4 regions of the Streptomyces sp. NPDC021356 genome follow, and region 1 is predicted to be linked to each of the others. Evidence: riboswitches for the same ligand, from Rfam matches in the RefSeq annotation. Region 1 holds a riboswitch; each other region holds the start of a gene.

What was found. Region 1 has a riboswitch for cyclic di-AMP ahead of AB0G56_RS04605 (peptidoglycan DD-metalloendopeptidase family protein). Riboswitches for the same ligand answer to the same signal wherever they lie in the genome.
Positions count from the first base shown of each region.
Region 2: linked by a shared signal. The riboswitch ahead of AB0G56_RS18240 (C40 family peptidase) and the one ahead of AB0G56_RS04605 (peptidoglycan DD-metalloendopeptidase family protein) in region 1 are both predicted to bind cyclic di-AMP.
Region 3: linked by a shared signal. The riboswitch ahead of AB0G56_RS40915 (transglycosylase SLT domain-containing protein) and the one ahead of AB0G56_RS04605 (peptidoglycan DD-metalloendopeptidase family protein) in region 1 are both predicted to bind cyclic di-AMP.
Region 4: linked by a shared signal. The riboswitch ahead of AB0G56_RS32870 (transglycosylase family protein) and the one ahead of AB0G56_RS04605 (peptidoglycan DD-metalloendopeptidase family protein) in region 1 are both predicted to bind cyclic di-AMP.

Region 1 covers NZ_JBFACU010000003.1:105,029-109,185, reverse strand. Annotated here, with positions in the region: gene AB0G56_RS04610 (GntR family transcriptional regulator) at 1-614, opposite strand, end outside; gene AB0G56_RS04605 (peptidoglycan DD-metalloendopeptidase family protein) at 893-1,651, opposite strand; cyclic di-AMP (ydaO/yuaA leader) riboswitch at 1,664-1,825, opposite strand; gene AB0G56_RS04600 (pitrilysin family protein) at 2,080-3,468, opposite strand; gene AB0G56_RS04595 (pitrilysin family protein) at 3,465-4,157, opposite strand, start outside.
Region 2 covers NZ_JBFACU010000012.1:98,343-102,499, reverse strand. Annotated here, with positions in the region: gene AB0G56_RS18250 (alpha/beta hydrolase) at 1-976, opposite strand, end outside; gene AB0G56_RS18245 (ANTAR domain-containing protein) at 1,226-1,585, opposite strand; cyclic di-AMP (ydaO/yuaA leader) riboswitch at 2,001-2,214, shown strand; gene AB0G56_RS18240 (C40 family peptidase) at 2,218-2,691, shown strand; gene AB0G56_RS18235 (ATP-binding protein) at 2,787-3,245, opposite strand; gene AB0G56_RS18230 (helix-turn-helix transcriptional regulator) at 3,466-4,157, shown strand, end outside.
Region 3 covers NZ_JBFACU010000069.1:9,333-13,489, forward strand. Annotated here, with positions in the region: gene AB0G56_RS40905 (DUF2092 domain-containing protein) at 1-358, opposite strand, end outside; gene AB0G56_RS40910 (polyprenyl synthetase family protein) at 658-1,668, opposite strand; cyclic di-AMP (ydaO/yuaA leader) riboswitch at 2,342-2,534, shown strand; gene AB0G56_RS40915 (transglycosylase SLT domain-containing protein) at 2,539-3,033, shown strand; gene AB0G56_RS40920 (HAD family hydrolase) at 3,044-3,850, opposite strand.
Region 4 covers NZ_JBFACU010000033.1:17,987-22,143, reverse strand. Annotated here, with positions in the region: gene AB0G56_RS32880 (septum formation initiator family protein) at 1-114, opposite strand, end outside; gene eno (phosphopyruvate hydratase) at 326-1,606, opposite strand; gene AB0G56_RS32870 (transglycosylase family protein) at 1,930-2,661, opposite strand; cyclic di-AMP (ydaO/yuaA leader) riboswitch at 2,666-2,831, opposite strand; gene AB0G56_RS32865 (transglycosylase family protein) at 3,014-4,157, opposite strand, start outside.

The DNA.
Region 1 (4,157 bases):
ACTCGGTGCGCGGCGGTCACCCGTTCGGTGTGCAGGGCGGCGAGTGCCCGGGCGCGTTCGGTGTCGCCGCGTGCCACGGCGTCCGTGATCGCCCCGTGCTCGGCCCACGCCTCCACCGGGTCGGCCGCGTCCGGCACCCCGTACATCCAGGCGATCTTGTGCCGCACCTGCGCCAGTACGGTGCTCAGCGCGGCGCTGCCGCAGGCCTGGGCCAGGGTCTCGTGGAACCAGGCCGCCAGGGACCGCAGTTCCTCGCCGCCGCCGCTCACCGCCCGCTCCTGCCCCAGCCTGACCAGGCCTCGCAGCACCTTCAGATGGGCCTCGGTGCGCCGCTGGGCGGCCCGCGCGGCACCCAGCGGCTCCAGCAGGAGGCGCATCTCCAGCAGGTCGGCGGCCTCCTGCTCGGTCGGCTCGGCGACGCAGGCGCCCGCGTGCCGCCGGGTCACGACGAAGCCCTCGGCCTCCAGGGTGCGCAGCGCCTCGCGCACGGGCACGCGCGAGACGCCGTAGCGGCGTGCGAGGACTTCCTCGGTGAGCCTGGTGCCGCGTTCGTGGACCCCGGCGACGATGTCGTCCCGGATCGCCGTGCACACCGCGTGCGCCGGAACGCGCATGACCGACCTCCGCATTGATCCCCGTGGAACTCCCGCGATGAACGCGTGTTCCGTGACTCTATGACAACGCGCGGGAATTTCCGACGGCGTGAAGGAATCCGGGGATATTTTTTTGGACAGCACGGAAGCACGGAAGCACGGAAGCACGGAAGTGCGGAAGTGCGGAAGTGCGGAAGTGCTGAAGTACGGAAACAGGCGCCGGAATGCGGAGAGCCCCGGCCGGTGGGCCGGGGCTCTGCCTGACGGTCAGCGCTTCACGCCCTCGGGCGTGTGCCGCCTCAGACGGGCACGCCGTGCTTGCGGAGGTAGGCGATCGGGTCGACGTCCGAGCCGTAGTCCGGGGTGGTGCGCGCCTCGAAGTGGAGGTGCGGGCCGGTGGCGTTGCCGGTGGCGCCGGACAGGCCGATCTGCTGACCTGGCGTGACCTGCTGGCCCACCGAGACGCCGATGGACGACAGGTGACCGTACTGGGTGTACATGCCGTCGGCCATCCTGATCACGATCTGGTTGCCGTACGCCCCGCCCCAGCCGGTCTGCACGACGGTGCCGACGCCGACCGCGTGCACCTCGGTGCCGGCGGCGGCATGGAAGTCGATGCCGGTGTGGGAACCGGAGGACCACAGGGAGCCACCGGTCTTGTAGCCGGTGGAGACGTAGGAGCCGGTGATCGGCGGCACGAAGGTGTTGAGGCGCCGGCGCTCGGCCTCGCGGGCGGCCCGCTCCTTGGCCTCGCGCGCCTTCTTCGCCTGCTCGGCGGCCCGCTTGCGCGCGGCCTCCTCGGCCTGCTTCTGCCGGGCCGCATCCAGCTGGGCGGTGGCCTGCGCGTCGACCCGTTCGGCCACGGTGTCGCCGAGGGTGACGACCGGGGTGAGCCCCGTGTCCGCCGGGGCGGGGGTCTCGGCGGCGAGGGCCGGGGAGGCGGCGAGGGTGCCGATGACACCGGTGGTGGTGAGGGCCGCTACGCCCGCCGCGCGGGCGGTGGTTCGCTGCATCCGGCTGGGGCGACGGTGCTTCCCGGTGGCGCGCGTGAACGCCATGTGGTGGCTGGTCCTTTCCTTCCCTCTCGCCTACCGGGTTAGCTGACGGGTTCGGAGCAGGAAGGTCTCCTACGGGCCCCGCGCGCGGCGCGCGGTGTCCGATTCACCCCAGGGACTGCGTGGGTCCCCGGCTCCCCTGGCTCGCGCCGTACGGGGACTCGGCGATGACTGTCCGGTGCCGCGGGTGCGGCGCACTGCCCGACGAACAGCCGGACCGACGCTAGACGGGGCCGCTTCCGCATCCCAAACGGATCCGCGTTTTTGTAGCGCAGCCCACAGGGCAGACAGGCGGTCTCTCCCGCAATCCGGACATCACGGGGCCCTGGTGACGCCTCGGTCACCAGGGCCTCCCGCGTACCTGACTCTCGGTCTTCTCCGGGGCTCCCGCGTAGCTGCCTCTCGGTCACCCCCGCGGCTCCCGGCCTTCGTTACTCGGCGGCGACGACGGTCACCGGGCCGGCGCCGACGGCTTCGACGGGCTCCCTGATCTGCGCCGCGTCACCGACGAGAACCGTCACCAGCCGGTCCACCGGGAACGCGCTGACGACCGCCGCGGTGGCCTCCACCGTGCCGGTCTCGGCGAGCTGCTGATAGAGCGTCGCCTGGTAGTCGTCCGGCAGGTGCTGCTCGACCTGGTCGGCCAGCGTGCTCGCCACGGCGGCGGCCGTCTCGTACTTGAGCGGCGCCACACCGACGAGGTTCTGCACGGCGACGTCCCGCTCGGCCTCGGTGAGCCCCTCGGCGGCGAGCTTGCGCAGCACCGTGAAGAGGTCGTCCAGGGCCGGGCCGGTGTTGGGCGTGTCGACCGAGCCGCTGATCGCGAGCATCGCCGCGCCGGTGCCGTCGGGCGCGGAGCGCAGCACCTGGCCGAACGAGCGCACCCCGTAGGTGTAGCCCTTCTCCTCGCGCAGGACGCGGTCCAGGCGGGAGGTGAGGGTGCCGCCCAGGCAGTAGGTGCCGAGCACCTGGGCGGGCCACACGCGGTCGTGCCGGTCGGGTCCGACGCGGCCGATGAGCAGCTGCGTCTGCACGGCGCCGGGCCGGTCCACGATCACCACACGGCCGGTGTCGTCGGCGGTGACCGGCGGCACCGGCCGCGGCTCGGCCGGCGAGCCGGTCCAGGCGCCCAGGGTCTCGCCGAGCAGTTCGCCGAGGTCGATGCCGGTGAGGTCGCCGACGACCACGGCGGTGGCGGTCGCGGGCCGCACGTGCCGGTCGTAGAAGGCGCGGACGGCGGAGGCGTCGACGGCGCGGACGGTCTCCTCCGTGCCCTGGCGCGGCCGCGACATGCGCGTGCCGGCCGGGAACAGCTCCTTGGAGAGTTCCTTGGCGGCGCGGCGGGAGGGGTTGGCCAGCTCGTGCGGGATCTCGTCGAGCCGGTTGCGCACCAGCCGCTCGACCTCGGACTCGGCGAACGCGGGCGCCCTCAGTGCGTCGGAGAGCAGCCCGAGCCCCTTGGCCAGGCGGGAGGCCGGGACCTCCAGGCTGAGCCGTACGCCGGGGTGGTCGGCGTGGGTGTCCAGGGTGGCGCCCGCGCGCTCCAGCTCGGCGGCGAACTCCTCGGCGGAGTGCTTGTCGGTGCCCTCGGAGAAGGCCCGCGCCATGATGGTGGCGACGCCGTCCAGGCCGGCCGGCTCGGCGTCCAGGGGCGCGTCGAGGAGCACCTCGACGGCGACGACCTGCTGGCCGGGACGGTGGCAGCGCAGCACCGTCAGGCCGTTGTCCAGCGTGCCGCGCTCGGGGGCCGGGAACGCCCACGGCCGGGCCTCGCCCGCCTGGGGGCGGGGGTGGAAGTCCATGGTGGCCAGCTCGGTCACTTCGCCGTCTCCTCGGTGTCTTCGCCGGCCGCGGCGTCCGCGTCCGGTGCCTGCTCCTGTGCGTCGGGGGCGGTCGGCTCGTAGACGAGGACCGCGCGGTTGTCGGGGCGCAGACGGGCCTTGGCGACCTCCTGGACCTCCTCGGGCGTCACCTCCAGTACGCGCTGGACGGCGGTCAGGGCGAGCTGCGGGTCGCCGAACAGGACGGCGTAGCGGCACAGTTCGTCGGCGCGGCCCGCGACGGTGCCGAGCCGGTCCAGCCACTCGCGCTCCAGCTGGGCCTGGGCGCGCTCCATCTCCTCGGCGGTCGGGCCCTCCTCGGCGAAGCGGGCCAGCTCCTCGTCGATGGCGGTCTCGATGACCGGTACCTCGACGTCGCCGGAGGTCTTCACGTCGAGCCAGCCCAGGGAGGGCGCGCCGGCCAGCCGCAGCAGGCCGAACCCGGCCGCGACGGCGGTACGGTCGCGGCGCACCAGGCGGTTGTACAGCCGGGAGGACTCGCCGCCGCCGAGGACGGTCAGGGCGAGGTCGGCCGCGTCGCACGCGCGCGTGCCGTCGTGCGGGAGCCGGTAGGCGGCCATCAGGGCGCGGGCCGGGACCTCCTCCTCGACGACCTCGCGCAGCTGCCCGCCGAGGACGTCGGGCAGCGAGCCGTCGCGGGGCTGGGGCTTGCCGTCGTGGGACTCGAT
Region 2 (4,157 bases), on a different contig from region 1:
CGATCGGGTGCTGCTTCGCGGTGGCGCGCAGCTGGAGCCACTTGGCCTGGACGGCGGCGCGGTTGGTGCCCAGGTGGAAGCTGGCGTCGTTCTTGGCGACCCAGTCCTGCCAGTCCTTCCAGCGGCCCTCGAAGGCGATGTCCTGGTTGAGGTTGGCCTCGTACCAGATGTTCTCCTGGGCCGGGTTGACGACGCTGTCGACGAGCATCCGGCGCACGTGGCCCGGGAACAACGTGCCGTAGACGGCCCCGAGGTAGGTGCCGTAGGAGACACCCAGGTAGTTGATCTTCTTCTCGCCGAGCGCGGCGCGGATGACGTCCAGGTCGCGGGCGGTGTTCGGCGTCGTCATCTGCTCGAGCATCGCGCGGCCGGTGCGGTCGTAGCAGCCGTCGGCGTACTCGCGGGCCAGCTTGCGCTGGGCGCGCTTGTCGGCCTCGGAGTCGGGCACCGGGTCCGCCTTGGGCGCCTTCACGTACTCCTGCGGGTCCGCGCAGGAGATGGGCGTGGAGTGGCCGACACCGCGCGGGTCGAAGCCGACGAAGTCGTAGGCCTTGGCCACATTGGCCCAGACGGGGTTCTTGGCGGTGACCCGGGCCGGGAACCGCAGGCCGGAGCCACCCGGTCCGCCCGGGTTGTAGACGAGGGCGCCCTGGCGCTCACCCTTGGTGCCGGTGTTGCCGATGCGGTCGACGGCGAGCTTGATCTGCTTGCCGTACGGGTGCGCGTAGTCGAGCGGCACCGAGACGTAGCCGCACTGGATGGGCTTGGCCAGCCCCCAGTCGGCGGGGCAGTCCTGCCAGTCGATGCCGGTCCTGGCGGCGCGGTCCGCGGCGATCGCCGCGCCGCGGGCCTCACGATCCTGGCCGTGGCGGCTGTCCGCGCTGGCCGCGGGGGCCGCCACGGCGCCGGCTATCAGGGTCGCCGTCACCAGCGCGCCGGCCGAACCGAGCGCGACAGCCCGGTTCTTCGGTCTCATGACCCTCAAGTGGGACCTCCCCGTACATCGTTGCGAATCGAGTACGGCGGATCCTTCCGGCTGTGAGGTGTCTGAGAACAGGGGTTGTTGACCTTCTTTGCCAATCCGATAACCGGCGTACGGTGTTCCGCTCAGCGGAGCCGGTTCGGCGCGCGCCCTGCGGGCGCCGTGCGCGCGGGCAGGGCGGGGCGCTGTGCGCGCGGGCGGGGCGCGGGGAGGGAGCGGCGCGCCGGGAGGGCTCGGGGCTGTTCAGGGCGCGCAGCGGCGCGCGGACCCGCGTGCGGCCTGGCGGTCGAGCGCCCGCCTCAGCTCCTCCAGCTCGGTGTCCGAGAGCGCACCGCCCTGGGCGAACTTCAGGATGTGCTCGGCGACCGTGCGCACCTTCGTGTTGGTGCGCTGCGAGACCTCGCGCAGGACCCGCCAGGCACCGTCCGGCGGGACGCGCCCGACGGCCACCAGCGCCCCGATGGCCTGGTCGATGACGGCGTGCGACGTCAGGGCGCGCTGCAACTGGTCGATCTCCTCGTGCAGCCGCTCGTGCTCCGCCACCAGGTCCGTGACGGACAGCGGCTGGAGCGGGTGCCGCCTGGACATCGCGAAGAACGCCATGGAGATCCCCTGGGTCGTCGAACGGCCGGAGTTCCGCCTCCAGCTTGCTGCATGAGGGCCGCGCGCACGACCGGAGGCGGGCGGCGCGGGACCCGTCCGCCGCAGGGCCCCGGCACCTGCGGCGGACGAGGGCCGAAACGGCCCAAATGGTGTACCTCCTTTCGGCGTAGGCAAACGTTCTTTTTCCAGGGCCGTTCGGGTTGCACGGCGCGCGTTCCCGGATGGCGGAACGACATCTTCCGCTGCTGGTCCCGGGCTTGCGGGGTGCACGGACAGTTGTTCGAGCGCACGACCGTCCACCCGAACGGGCGAGTGGTGAGTAACAGCACAAAGGACCCGTTCCGTTGGGATTTTCTGACATCCATAGGTGAAGATCCCTGTCTGACGACAAGCCCCCGCCACAACGGCGGGGCGGTCCGGGCGGACGCCGAGTCCTGCCGCCGCCCGGATGACCGGTCGACGGAAGTGGATCGGCAGGAGTGGAGGACCCGAGCACGACGGGTCGCCGGCACGGTCACACCATGACCGGGCCGAGCAGCCCTTGGGGTGAAGCCGCTTGCGGGCGGCCGGGCTACTTCGCCAGCCCGAATCCGACAGGTCATCCTTCACAGGCGGCTGACGAAGGGTTGCGCATGACTGCGCTCAATCGTGTCCCGTCGCTCATGGCCCGGGCCGGCACGGCCTCGGCCCTGACCCTCGCCGCCGTCGGCGGCTCGATCGTGGTGCCCGGCGTCGCCTCCGACGCCTCGGCCGCGACCATGGCGACGAAGGCGCTGCAGATCGCGGCGTCCAAGAAGGGCTCCCCTTACCAGTGGGGCGCAACGGGCCCGCGCAGGTTCGACTGCTCCGGTCTGACGCTGTACTCCTTCAAGAGGGCGGGCAAGAAGCTGCCCCGCACGGCCGCGCAGCAATACAACAAGTCGCGGCACATCTCCTCCAGGAGCCGCCGGGCCGGAGACCTGGTGTTCTTCCACTCCGGCTCGTACGTCTACCACGTCGGCATCTACGCCGGCTCGGGCAGGATCTGGCACGCCCCGAAGACCGGGGACGTGGTGAAGCTGGAGAAGATCTGGACCAGGAGCGTCTGGTACGGCCGGGTCAGCTGACCCGCCCGGGAAGCGGCGGCGGTCCCGGCGGGCGTCGCCACCGCCCCCGGGCGGCGGTCGGGGACACCGACGAAGCCGCCGACAGGGCCGTACGCCTAGGGCTCCTGCCGTCCCGCCGCCGTGACCGGTTGGGGGCGCACCGGCCACGGGAGGTCCACGCTGACCGTCTTGCCGCCCTCACGGGTGGGCCGCACGGTCACCCTGCCGCCGCACTCCGCGGTGAGGCACCGGATGATCACCATGCCCCGGCCGTTGTCCTGCTGGACAGCGGCCGGCAGTCGTCTGGGGAACCGCGGGTGGCTGTCGGTGACCCCGATGCGCAGTTGTTCGTCGCGGTCGAGGACGAGGTCCACCCTGAAGGTGGGCGACTGGCCGAGGGTGTGCTGTACGGCGTTGGTGGCGAGTTCCGAGACGATGAGCCGCACGGTGTCCGCGGTGTCCGTCTCCGACGGCAGGCCCCACTCCGCCAGCGTGCCGACCGCGTAGCTTCGGGCGACCGCCACCGAGGCGGGATCGCTCGGCAGAGTGACGGATGCTTCCAGGTGGTCTGCCATGGCGACGTCGTCCCTTTCCCGCGGGACCGCGGTTGGACACGGAGCGGATGGTTTCGAGTACGGTCCCGGACTGGTGGTTCGCCGCCAGATTGCCACCACCGGGCCGGTCCCGGATGGCGATCCACCGAGATGTGCATATATCTGTCCCTCGAAGCGGTGAACTCTGCGACGGGAGACCGTATTTGACACCCTTCCGGGAAAGTAGTGAGGAGCCGGTCCCATGCAGCACGGTCCCGCGGTGCGCCGCCGCAAGCTCGGAGCCGAACTGCGCAGCCTGCGCACCGGCGCGGGTCTCACCAGCGGCGAGGCGGCCCGGCTCGTGGGCTGGCACCAGTCGAAGGTGAGCCGGATCGAGACCGGCGCCAGTGGGGTGAAACCGGCCGATGTGCGGTTACTGCTGGACGCCTACGCGGTCCGCGACTCCCAGCTGCGGGAACTGCTGCTGGTGCTGGCGGGCTCCGACGACGGCGACGGCCGGCACCACTGGTGGCACGCCTATCGCGGCGTACTGCCCCCGACGTACCGGGACTTCATCAGTCTGGAGTCACAGGCGAGCGCGATGCGCACGCTGGAGACCTCGGTCGTCCCCGGGCTGCTCCAGACACCGGAGTACGCCCGTGCGGTGACGCGGGCCGCCGTGGACGGACTCGACGACGACCGGCTGGACGCGCTGGTGGAGGTGCGGCTGGCCCGTCAGGCCGTGCTGCGGTCCGACCGGCCGCTCACGCTGAACGCGGTGCTGGACGAGGCGGTGCTGCGCCGGGAGGTCGGCGGCCCCGAGATCATGGCCCGGCAGCTGGAGCGGCTGACCGAGGCGGCGCGGCTGCCCCAAGTGTCCTTGCAGGTCCTGCCGTTCGCCGCCGGGGCGCACATCGGCGTGACCGGCCCTTTCGTCATCTTCTCATTTTCGAA
Region 3 (4,157 bases), on a different contig from region 1:
CGGTCAGCTTGGAGGTGGGATCGGCGGACGATCCGTCGCCGCCGCCCTTGACGGCGCCGGAGGCGAGGCTGCTCTCCAGGCCGCCGAGGTTCGGCAGGCCGAGGTCGGTGGTGATCCTGACCGTGCCGGACAGTCGCTCGACGTCCGACTTGGCGATCTTCTCGATCAGTTGCTGTGCGGTGATCTTCGGCAGGTGAGGGTCGCCGGAGTCGGCGAGTGCCGGGACGAGCCCGATGGTCGCCGCCGCCACCCCCACCACCGCGACCGGGACGACGTAGCGCGCGGCCTTGCGGCGCACCGAGTGCCTGCCGTCGGCCTCCGCGGCGTCCCTGCTGTCGTCGGATTCGTACGGTGCCATGTGTGCCTTACCTCCGTCGTCGGCGGCGGCTGCCCGTGTGCACTTCTCCCACCCCAAGCCGCCATTCTCACCCGAATCGGTGAGGAGTGGTGTGGTCCGTGCTTCCATCTGACCAAATCGGCCGCGCGAAAGCGTCAGACCCCGGAGCCAACTCCGTGTACCTCTGCGGTATGACACACAAGGGCGGAGTCTCCACCACCCCGTAGGGGTCGGGGTGGAGACGCCGCCCTCCGGCCCAGGTGAGCGGGGCCGGGCCGGTGGTGGCCGGTAGCCGGTGGCCCCTGGAGGTCCGGGCCCGGCTAGCCGGCCCGGTGCACGACCGCGTCGCACAGCTGGAGCAGCCCCGCCTTCGCGTCGCACTCGCGCAGCGGCGCCAGTGCGGCCCGCGCCTCCTCCGCGTACCGGACGGTGTCGCGGCGCGCCTGTTCCAGAGCCGGATGCGCGCGCAGCGCCGCCAGCGCCTCGGCGTGCCGCGCGTCGTCGCTCAGGTCGGAGTCGAGCAGTTCACACAGGGCGATGTCCTCGGCCAGCCCCAGCCGCGCCGCGCGCTCGCGCAGCCGCAGCACCGGGAGGGTCGCGACGCCCTCGCGCAGGTCGGTGCCGGGTGTCTTGCCGGACTCGTGGGAGTCGGAAGCGATGTCCAGGACGTCGTCCGCCAGCTGGAAGGCGACGCCGAGCCGCTCCCCGTACTGCGTGAGCACGTCAACGACGGTCTCGTCGGCCCCGGACATCATCGCGCCGAACCGGCACGACACGGCCACCAGGGATCCCGTCTTGCCGCCCAGTACGTCCAGGTAGTGCTCGACGGGGTCCCTGCCGTCCTGCGGGCCCGCCGTCTCCAGGATCTGCCCGGTGACCAGCCGTTCGAACGCCAGGGCCTGCACCCGGACGGCCTCCGGGCCGAGGTCGGCGAGGATCTGCGAGGCCCGGGCGAAGAGGAAGTCGCCGGTGAGCACCGCCACCGAGTTGCCCCAGCGAGTGTTCGCACTGGCCACTCCGCGCCGCACGGCGGCCTCGTCCATGACGTCGTCGTGGTAGAGCGTGGCCAGGTGGGTCAGCTCCACGACGACGGCCGACGGCACGACCCCCGGCGCGTACGGGTCACCGAACTGGGCCGCGAGCATCACGAGCAGCGGACGGAACCGCTTCCCGCCGGCCTTGACGAGGTGCTGAGCGGCCTCCGTGATGAACGGGACCTCGCTCTTGGTGGCTTCGAGCAGCCCTTCCTCGACAGCCGCCAACCCGGCCTGGACATCGGCTTCGAGAGCCTGGTCCCGCACGCTCAGCCCGAACGGCCCGACGACGGTCACGAGGGGTCTCCTGTCTGCTGGTGTCTGCTGGCGTTACACGGTTTGTCGATAGGTCGCTGCCATCACTCAAGTCAGCGTATCCGGTCACGTTTCGATCACCGATAGCGCCCACCGATACAGGCCAGGTGGTATCGGATCACGACCGATATGTTTTCGATCACCACATATGAACAGATATTTATCGACTCCCTCCTCCCTACCCGGCCCCCTCCCTGCTCTCACCCTTCCCCGGAACCCGCCCCCGCCTATACATACGTACGAACAGGGCCACGGCCTCACCAAGCGTGACGACCGTCACCCTTCCACCCTTCGCATCACGTCCCGCACCACACCCTCGTTCCCGATTCCCCCTCCCCTCCGCTTCACCCTCACCACCGCGAGTCCGATTTACCCCTATTGGTATTTCAATTCCTCTTGGCCGTAAATGCTCCTCAGTGGATTATTCCGTGAGTTGAGTCACGCTCGCACCGCCGACCCATCACCCCCCGGACACCCCCCACTCCCCTTCCTCCGCAAGCCAGTTGACCCTTGGCGAATGCAAAGGATCAAGCACCCGAAACACCCCAGAACAAGGTCAACTAGGGCGATGTATGAATCAGGTACTTGTTCGGGACATGTGCTCTCGCATACGTTCCCGGCCAGTCGGGCGGACCGCCGAATCCTGCCACCGCCCGATATCCATCGACCGAACCACTCATGGCAGGAGCGGGGGACCCAGGTAAGTCGCCGGGCCGGAGCGGCGTACGTCGTCCCACGTCGTACGCCGCGCCGGAACGGCTCGGGGTGAAGCCGCGCCCTCCGGGGCGCGGCCGGGCACCTCCCCGCCCGAACCCGACAGCTCACCTCGCAGGCGACGGAGAGGAATCCGCCATGCACGCAAACGGTCACCGCCGTTCCCGCACCGCTCGCCTCGTCCGCACCCTCGCCGTCTCCGGCACGGGTGCCGCCGTCCTCGCCCTGCCCCTGATCGGCGCCGCCAGCGCCTCCGCGGCCACCACCACGACGGCCACGACCACCGCCACGGCGGCGAGCAGCGTCGCCTACCCGAACACCCTGGACGGCTGGATCCGCGAGTCGCTCGCGATCATGGGCCAGAAGGGCATCCCCGGCACGTACAACGGCATCTACCGCAACGTGATGCGCGAGTCGTCCGGCAACCCGATGGCCATCAACAACTGGGACTCCAACGCCGCCGCGGGCATCCCGTCCAAGGGCCTGCTCCAGGTCATCCAGCCGACCTTCAACGCCTACCACGTGGCCGGCACGTCGTTCGACATCTACAACCCGGTCTCCAACATCACGGCCGCCTGCAACTACGCAGCCGCGCGCTACGGCTCCATCGACAACGTCTACAGCGCGTACTGAGCCGACCGAGTCAGGTGAACAGTCGCTCGAGGACGACGGCCACGCCGTCGTCCTCGTTCGACGTGGTGACCTCGTCGGCGACCGCCTTCAGCTCCGGGTGGGCGTCGGCCATCGCCACCCCGCGGGCGGCCCACCGGAACATGGGGATGTCGTTCGGCATGTCCCCGAAGGCGAGGGTGTCCTCGGGCCCCAGCCCCAGACGCCCGGCGGCCAGCGCGAGACCGGTCGCCTTGGTGATGCCGCGGGGCTGCAGTTCCACGGTCCCCGGGCCCGACATGGTGACCGTGGCGAGGGAACCGACCACACCGCGGGCCGCCTCCGCGAGTTCGTCGTCGGACAGGCCGGGATGGCGGAGCAGCACCTTGCTGATGGGCGCGCGCCACAGGTCGTCGCGCCGCCCCACCCGCTGGGCGGGCAGGGTCGGGTGCGGCATGCGGTACCCGGGCTCGATGAGCGTGCGCCCGTCCACCCCGTCCTGGTCGACCGCCGCGTACACCTCGCCCACCTCGGCCTCGATCTTGCCGAGCGCCGTCTCGGCCGTCTCCCGGTCCAGCGTCACCGACCACAGCAGGCGGTCCGCCCCGGCGTCGTAGAGCTGCGCGCCCTGGCCGCAGACCGCGAGCCCCGTGCACCCCAGGTCCTTGAGCAGCGACCGCACCCTCGGTGCCGGCCGGCCGGTCACGACGAGGTGCCGGGCGCCCGCCGCCGCCACCCGCGCGAGCGCGGCGAGGGAACGCTCGGACAGGGTGTCGTCGCCGCGCAGCAGCGTTCCGTCCAGGTCCGTGGCGATGAGGGCGGGGGCGAGGCGAACGGGCATGATCAGAGAATACGGATCATCCGCCACGCGGGTGACGCACGGGAACGGGGCGTCGTGTCCGGTGGGCCGCGCCCATGCGGCGGCGGTGCCGGGTGGTGGGGCCGGGTCGGTGCCGGGTGGTGAGGCCGGGTCGGTGGCGGGTGACGGCCGGGTGGCCGGGTGGCCGCCAACGGGAGCGCGCCTTCTCGGCGAACGCCACGGTGCCGTCGTACGACTGCGGGAAGGTGGCCGTCGGGCTCGGGGTGCCGTGCTCCGCGCACAGTTCGTCCTCCTGCGGGACGGACCCACCCCGTTCGCCCCGCCCGCC
Region 4 (4,157 bases), on a different contig from region 1:
GGAGCGGCGGGCCTGCCGCCGGGACTGCGAGCGGTAGACACGGGCCGCGGTCTGCTCGCCGAGCACCCTGAGCCTGGTCGCGGTGGAGAACCGGTCCCGGTCCTTCACGGCCATCGTCGCGCCTCCCGTTGGTCACCTCGTACGTGCCGCACACGCGCGTACGTCCCCGGACACGGTACGGGACCGGGTGCGGGGACGTACGGACGACTGGCGAAGCCTCACCCTTTGCGGCTCGGCCCGGCCGTGGCGCGGCTCAGCCCTTCAGGCGTGGTGCGGCTCAGCCCTTCAGGCGTGGTGCGGCTCAGCCCTTCAGGCGTGGTGCGGCTCAGCCCTTGAAGCGCGGGAAGGCGCTGCGGCCGGCGTACACCGCGGCGTCGTCGAGGATCTCCTCGATGCGCAGCAGCTGGTTGTACTTGGCGACGCGCTCGGAGCGGGCCGGGGCGCCGGTCTTGATCTGGCCGCAGTTGGTGGCGACGGCGAGGTCGGCGATGGTGACGTCCTCGGTCTCGCCGGAGCGGTGGGACATCATGCACTTGAAGCCGTTGCGCTGGGCCAGCTCGACGGCGTCCAGGGTCTCGGTCAGCGAACCGATCTGGTTCACCTTCACCAGCAGGGCGTTGGCGGTGCCCTCCTCGATGCCGCGGGCCAGGCGCTCGGGGTTGGTGACGAACAGGTCGTCACCGACGATCTGGACCTTCTCGCCGAGGCGGTCGGTGAGGACCTTCCAGCCGTCCCAGTCGTCCTCGAACAGCGGGTCCTCGATGGAGACCAGCGGGTAGGCCGCGACCAGCTCCTCGTAGTACTCCGTCATCTCGGCGGCGGAGCGCTCCTTGCCCTCGAAGAGGTACTTGCCGTCCTTGTAGAACTCGGAGGCGGCGACGTCGAGGGCCAGGGCGATCTGCTCGCCCGGGGCGTAACCGGCTTCCTTGACGGCCTCGAGGATGAGGTCGAGGGCCTCGCGGTTGGAGCCGAGGTTCGGGGCGAAGCCGCCCTCGTCGCCGAGGCCGGTGGCCAGACCCTTGTTCTTCAGGACCTTCTTGAGGGTGTGGTAGACCTCGGCGCCCCAGCGCAGGGCCTCGGAGAAGGACTCCGCGCCGATCGGGGCGATCATGAACTCCTGGATGTCCACGTTGGAGTCGGCGTGCGAGCCGCCGTTCAGGATGTTCATCATCGGCACCGGAAGCAGGTGCGCGTTGGGGCCGCCCAGGTAGCGGAAGAGCGGGAGGTCGGAGGCCTCGGAGGCGGCGTGGGCGACGGCGAGCGAGACGCCGAGGATGGCGTTGGCGCCGAGCGAGCCCTTGTTGTCGGTGGCGTCCAGGTCGAACATGGCCTGGTCGATCAGGCGCTGCTCGGTGGCGTCGTAGCCGACCAGCTCCGGGCCGATCTGCTCGATCACGGCGAGGACGGCCTTCTCGACGCCCTTGCCCTGGTAGCGGTTCGGGTCACCGTCGCGCAGCTCGATGGCCTCGAAGGCGCCGGTGGATGCGCCGGAGGGGACGGCGGCACGACCCGTGCTGCCGTCGTCGAGGCCGACCTCGACCTCGACCGTGGGGTTGCCTCGGGAGTCCAGGATTTCCCGGGCTACGACGACGTCGATGGACGGCACGAGCATCTCCTTCGTGGATGTGACGCTGAAAGTGCGGGGCGGCTGCCTTGCGGCGGTGCCTTGCGACTAGAGCCTAACCGTCCCGGGCCGCCGACCGGCCGACCGACCGTCCCGTGGACAGGGTGACGGTACACATTGTTCCAGCACGGAACAAAGGGCGTGGGGACGAGGACACGAACGGAAAGTGAAAAAGCCCCGCCCCGGTGCGTACGGGGGAACACGCACCGGGGCGGGGAGCCCGTGGGGACGGGGGGGACCCCACGCGGCCTCCATGATGGGGGCCGCGCCTGGGGAGGGCCTGGGGTCCTGCTAGCGGGCCGCTGTCACTTCAGGTGCAGCTGCTGGCCCGGGTAGATGAGGTCGGCGTCGTCGACGATGTCCTTGTTCAGGTGGAACAGCTTCTCCCAGCCGCCCTGCACGCCGTGCTCGGCGGCGATGGAGCTGAGGGTGTCACCGGCGGCCACCTTGTACTCGCCGTCGCCCTTCTTGACCTTCTTGCCGGTCGGGGTGGTGACGGTCTTCTTCGGGGCCGGACGCGTCTCGGAACGGTCGGCGGCACGCTGCTCGGTCGAACGGGTCGAGGTGCTGCTCTTGGAGCTGCTGGAGCTGCTGCTCGACGAGGACGACGAAGAGGAAGAGGAGGAAGAGGAGGACGACGAGGAGCTGCTGCCGCCGCTGGAGGAGGCGCCGGACAGGCCCTTGCCGCAGACCGGCCAGGCACCCTTGCCCTGGCCCGCGAGCACCTTCTCGGCGACGGAGATCTGCTGCGACTTGCTCGCCAGGTCGGCGCGCGAGGCGTAGGCGGTGCCGCCGTACGCGGCCCAGGTGGAGTTGGTGAACTGCAGGCCGCCGTAGAAGCCGTTGCCGGTGTTGATGGACCAGTTGCCGCCGGACTCGCACTGGGCGACCGCGTCCCACTCGGAGGAGGTGGCGGCGGAGGCGTTGCCGGCCGCCATCAGCGGGCCGGCGACGGCGACGCCGGTGACACCGGCGAGTGCGATGGCGCGGGTGGCCTTGGACGGACGACGATGCTTGCCCTTGCCGGAAAACAGCATGGAAGGATCCCCTCACCGACGCCTGCGAGGTGAGCTGTCGGGTTCGGGCCGGTTGAGTTGCCCGGCCGTGCCTTTGGGGAGGCACGGCTTCACCCCCAGCCGCTCCGGTCGACTTCCCGGCGCGGCACTTACCTTGGGTCCCCCGCTCCTGCCTACGGCGCTCGAAGCGACGACTGTTCCCGTACGGCCGCTGGCAGGATTCGGCGTTGCGGCAGCCGGGGCTCGCGGTGGCGAGCGGTCATGACCGTAGACAGGTGATCCGCCGGATTTCAAAGACGATCAGGGCTTCTGAGACTCATCCCACACTTTCATCGAATGGGACATTCGGCGCGAAGTGTGACCTGAACTCGCCTTATTTTTGGGCGTTTTCGGTGGGGACATCCAGGCTCTGACCGGCGACGATGTGGTCGGGGTCGGCGCCGACGGCGCCCTTGTTCGCGTCGTAGAGGGCGTGCCATCCGCCGTGGAGGTCAAGGGAGTCGGCGATGGACGTGAGGGAGTCACCGGTGCGGACGGTGTAGGAGGCGGCGGAGGCGGTGTGCGCGGCGCCTCCGTCACGGGAGGCGTGCCGGCCGCCCGTCGCGCCCGTACGGCCCTCCGTGGCCCCTTCGTCGGCGCTGCCGCCGCGATGCCGGCCGCCGCCGAGCGCACCGGTGTCGACTAGGGCCGAGGAGCCGGCGGTCTGCCTGTAGTCGTCAGCGGAACCGGAGTTGTCGTGACCGACGGTGTCACCGGCACCCGCCGAGGGGGTGCCCTCGGGCGTCCCGTCAGCGTGGGACGTGTCGGACTTGGACCAGTTGCCCTGATTCGGAGATGAAGGGTCCGAAGAATCCGAGGAGCCCGAAGAGTCTGAAGAGTCCGAAGGGGAAGGCTTCGTGGTGGAGTCGCCCGGGGCACCGGTCCCGTGCGACGAGCCGGCGGTCCCGCGGGGGTTCGCCGAGGAGTCGGACGAACCGGACGAGTCGTCCGTACCGCTCTGCGTATCGTCGGACAGCCCGGGGTCGTTCACGCCGGAGCTGCCGGAACCGCCCGAGCCGTCGGAGTCGCCGGTTCGGCCGGTGTCGTCGGAGGAGCCGGACGAGCCCGACGTGCCGGATGTCCCGGTCGATCCGGTCGATCCGGTGGAGTGCGACGAACCGGAAGACCCGGTGGAGCCGTTCGAGCCGGACTTCGAGTTCGAGGACGACGAGTCGCCGCCCACGCCCGTGTCGACATCGGCCGCACCGGAGCTCTTGGTGAGCCCGGTGAGCAGACCGCAGGTGTGCCAGGCGCCGGGCCCGCGGTCGGCGAGGATCTTCTCGGCCACGGCTATCTGCTGGGAGCGGCTGGCCTGGTCGGCGCTCGACGCGTAGGAGAGGCCGCCGTACTTCTCCCAGTCGTCCTGGGTCAGCAGCAGGCCGCCGGAGTAGCCGTTGCCGTTGTCGGCGCTCCAGGAGCCGCCGGTCTCGCACTGGGCCACCTTGTCCCACGTGGTGCCGTCGGCCGCGCTCGCGCCA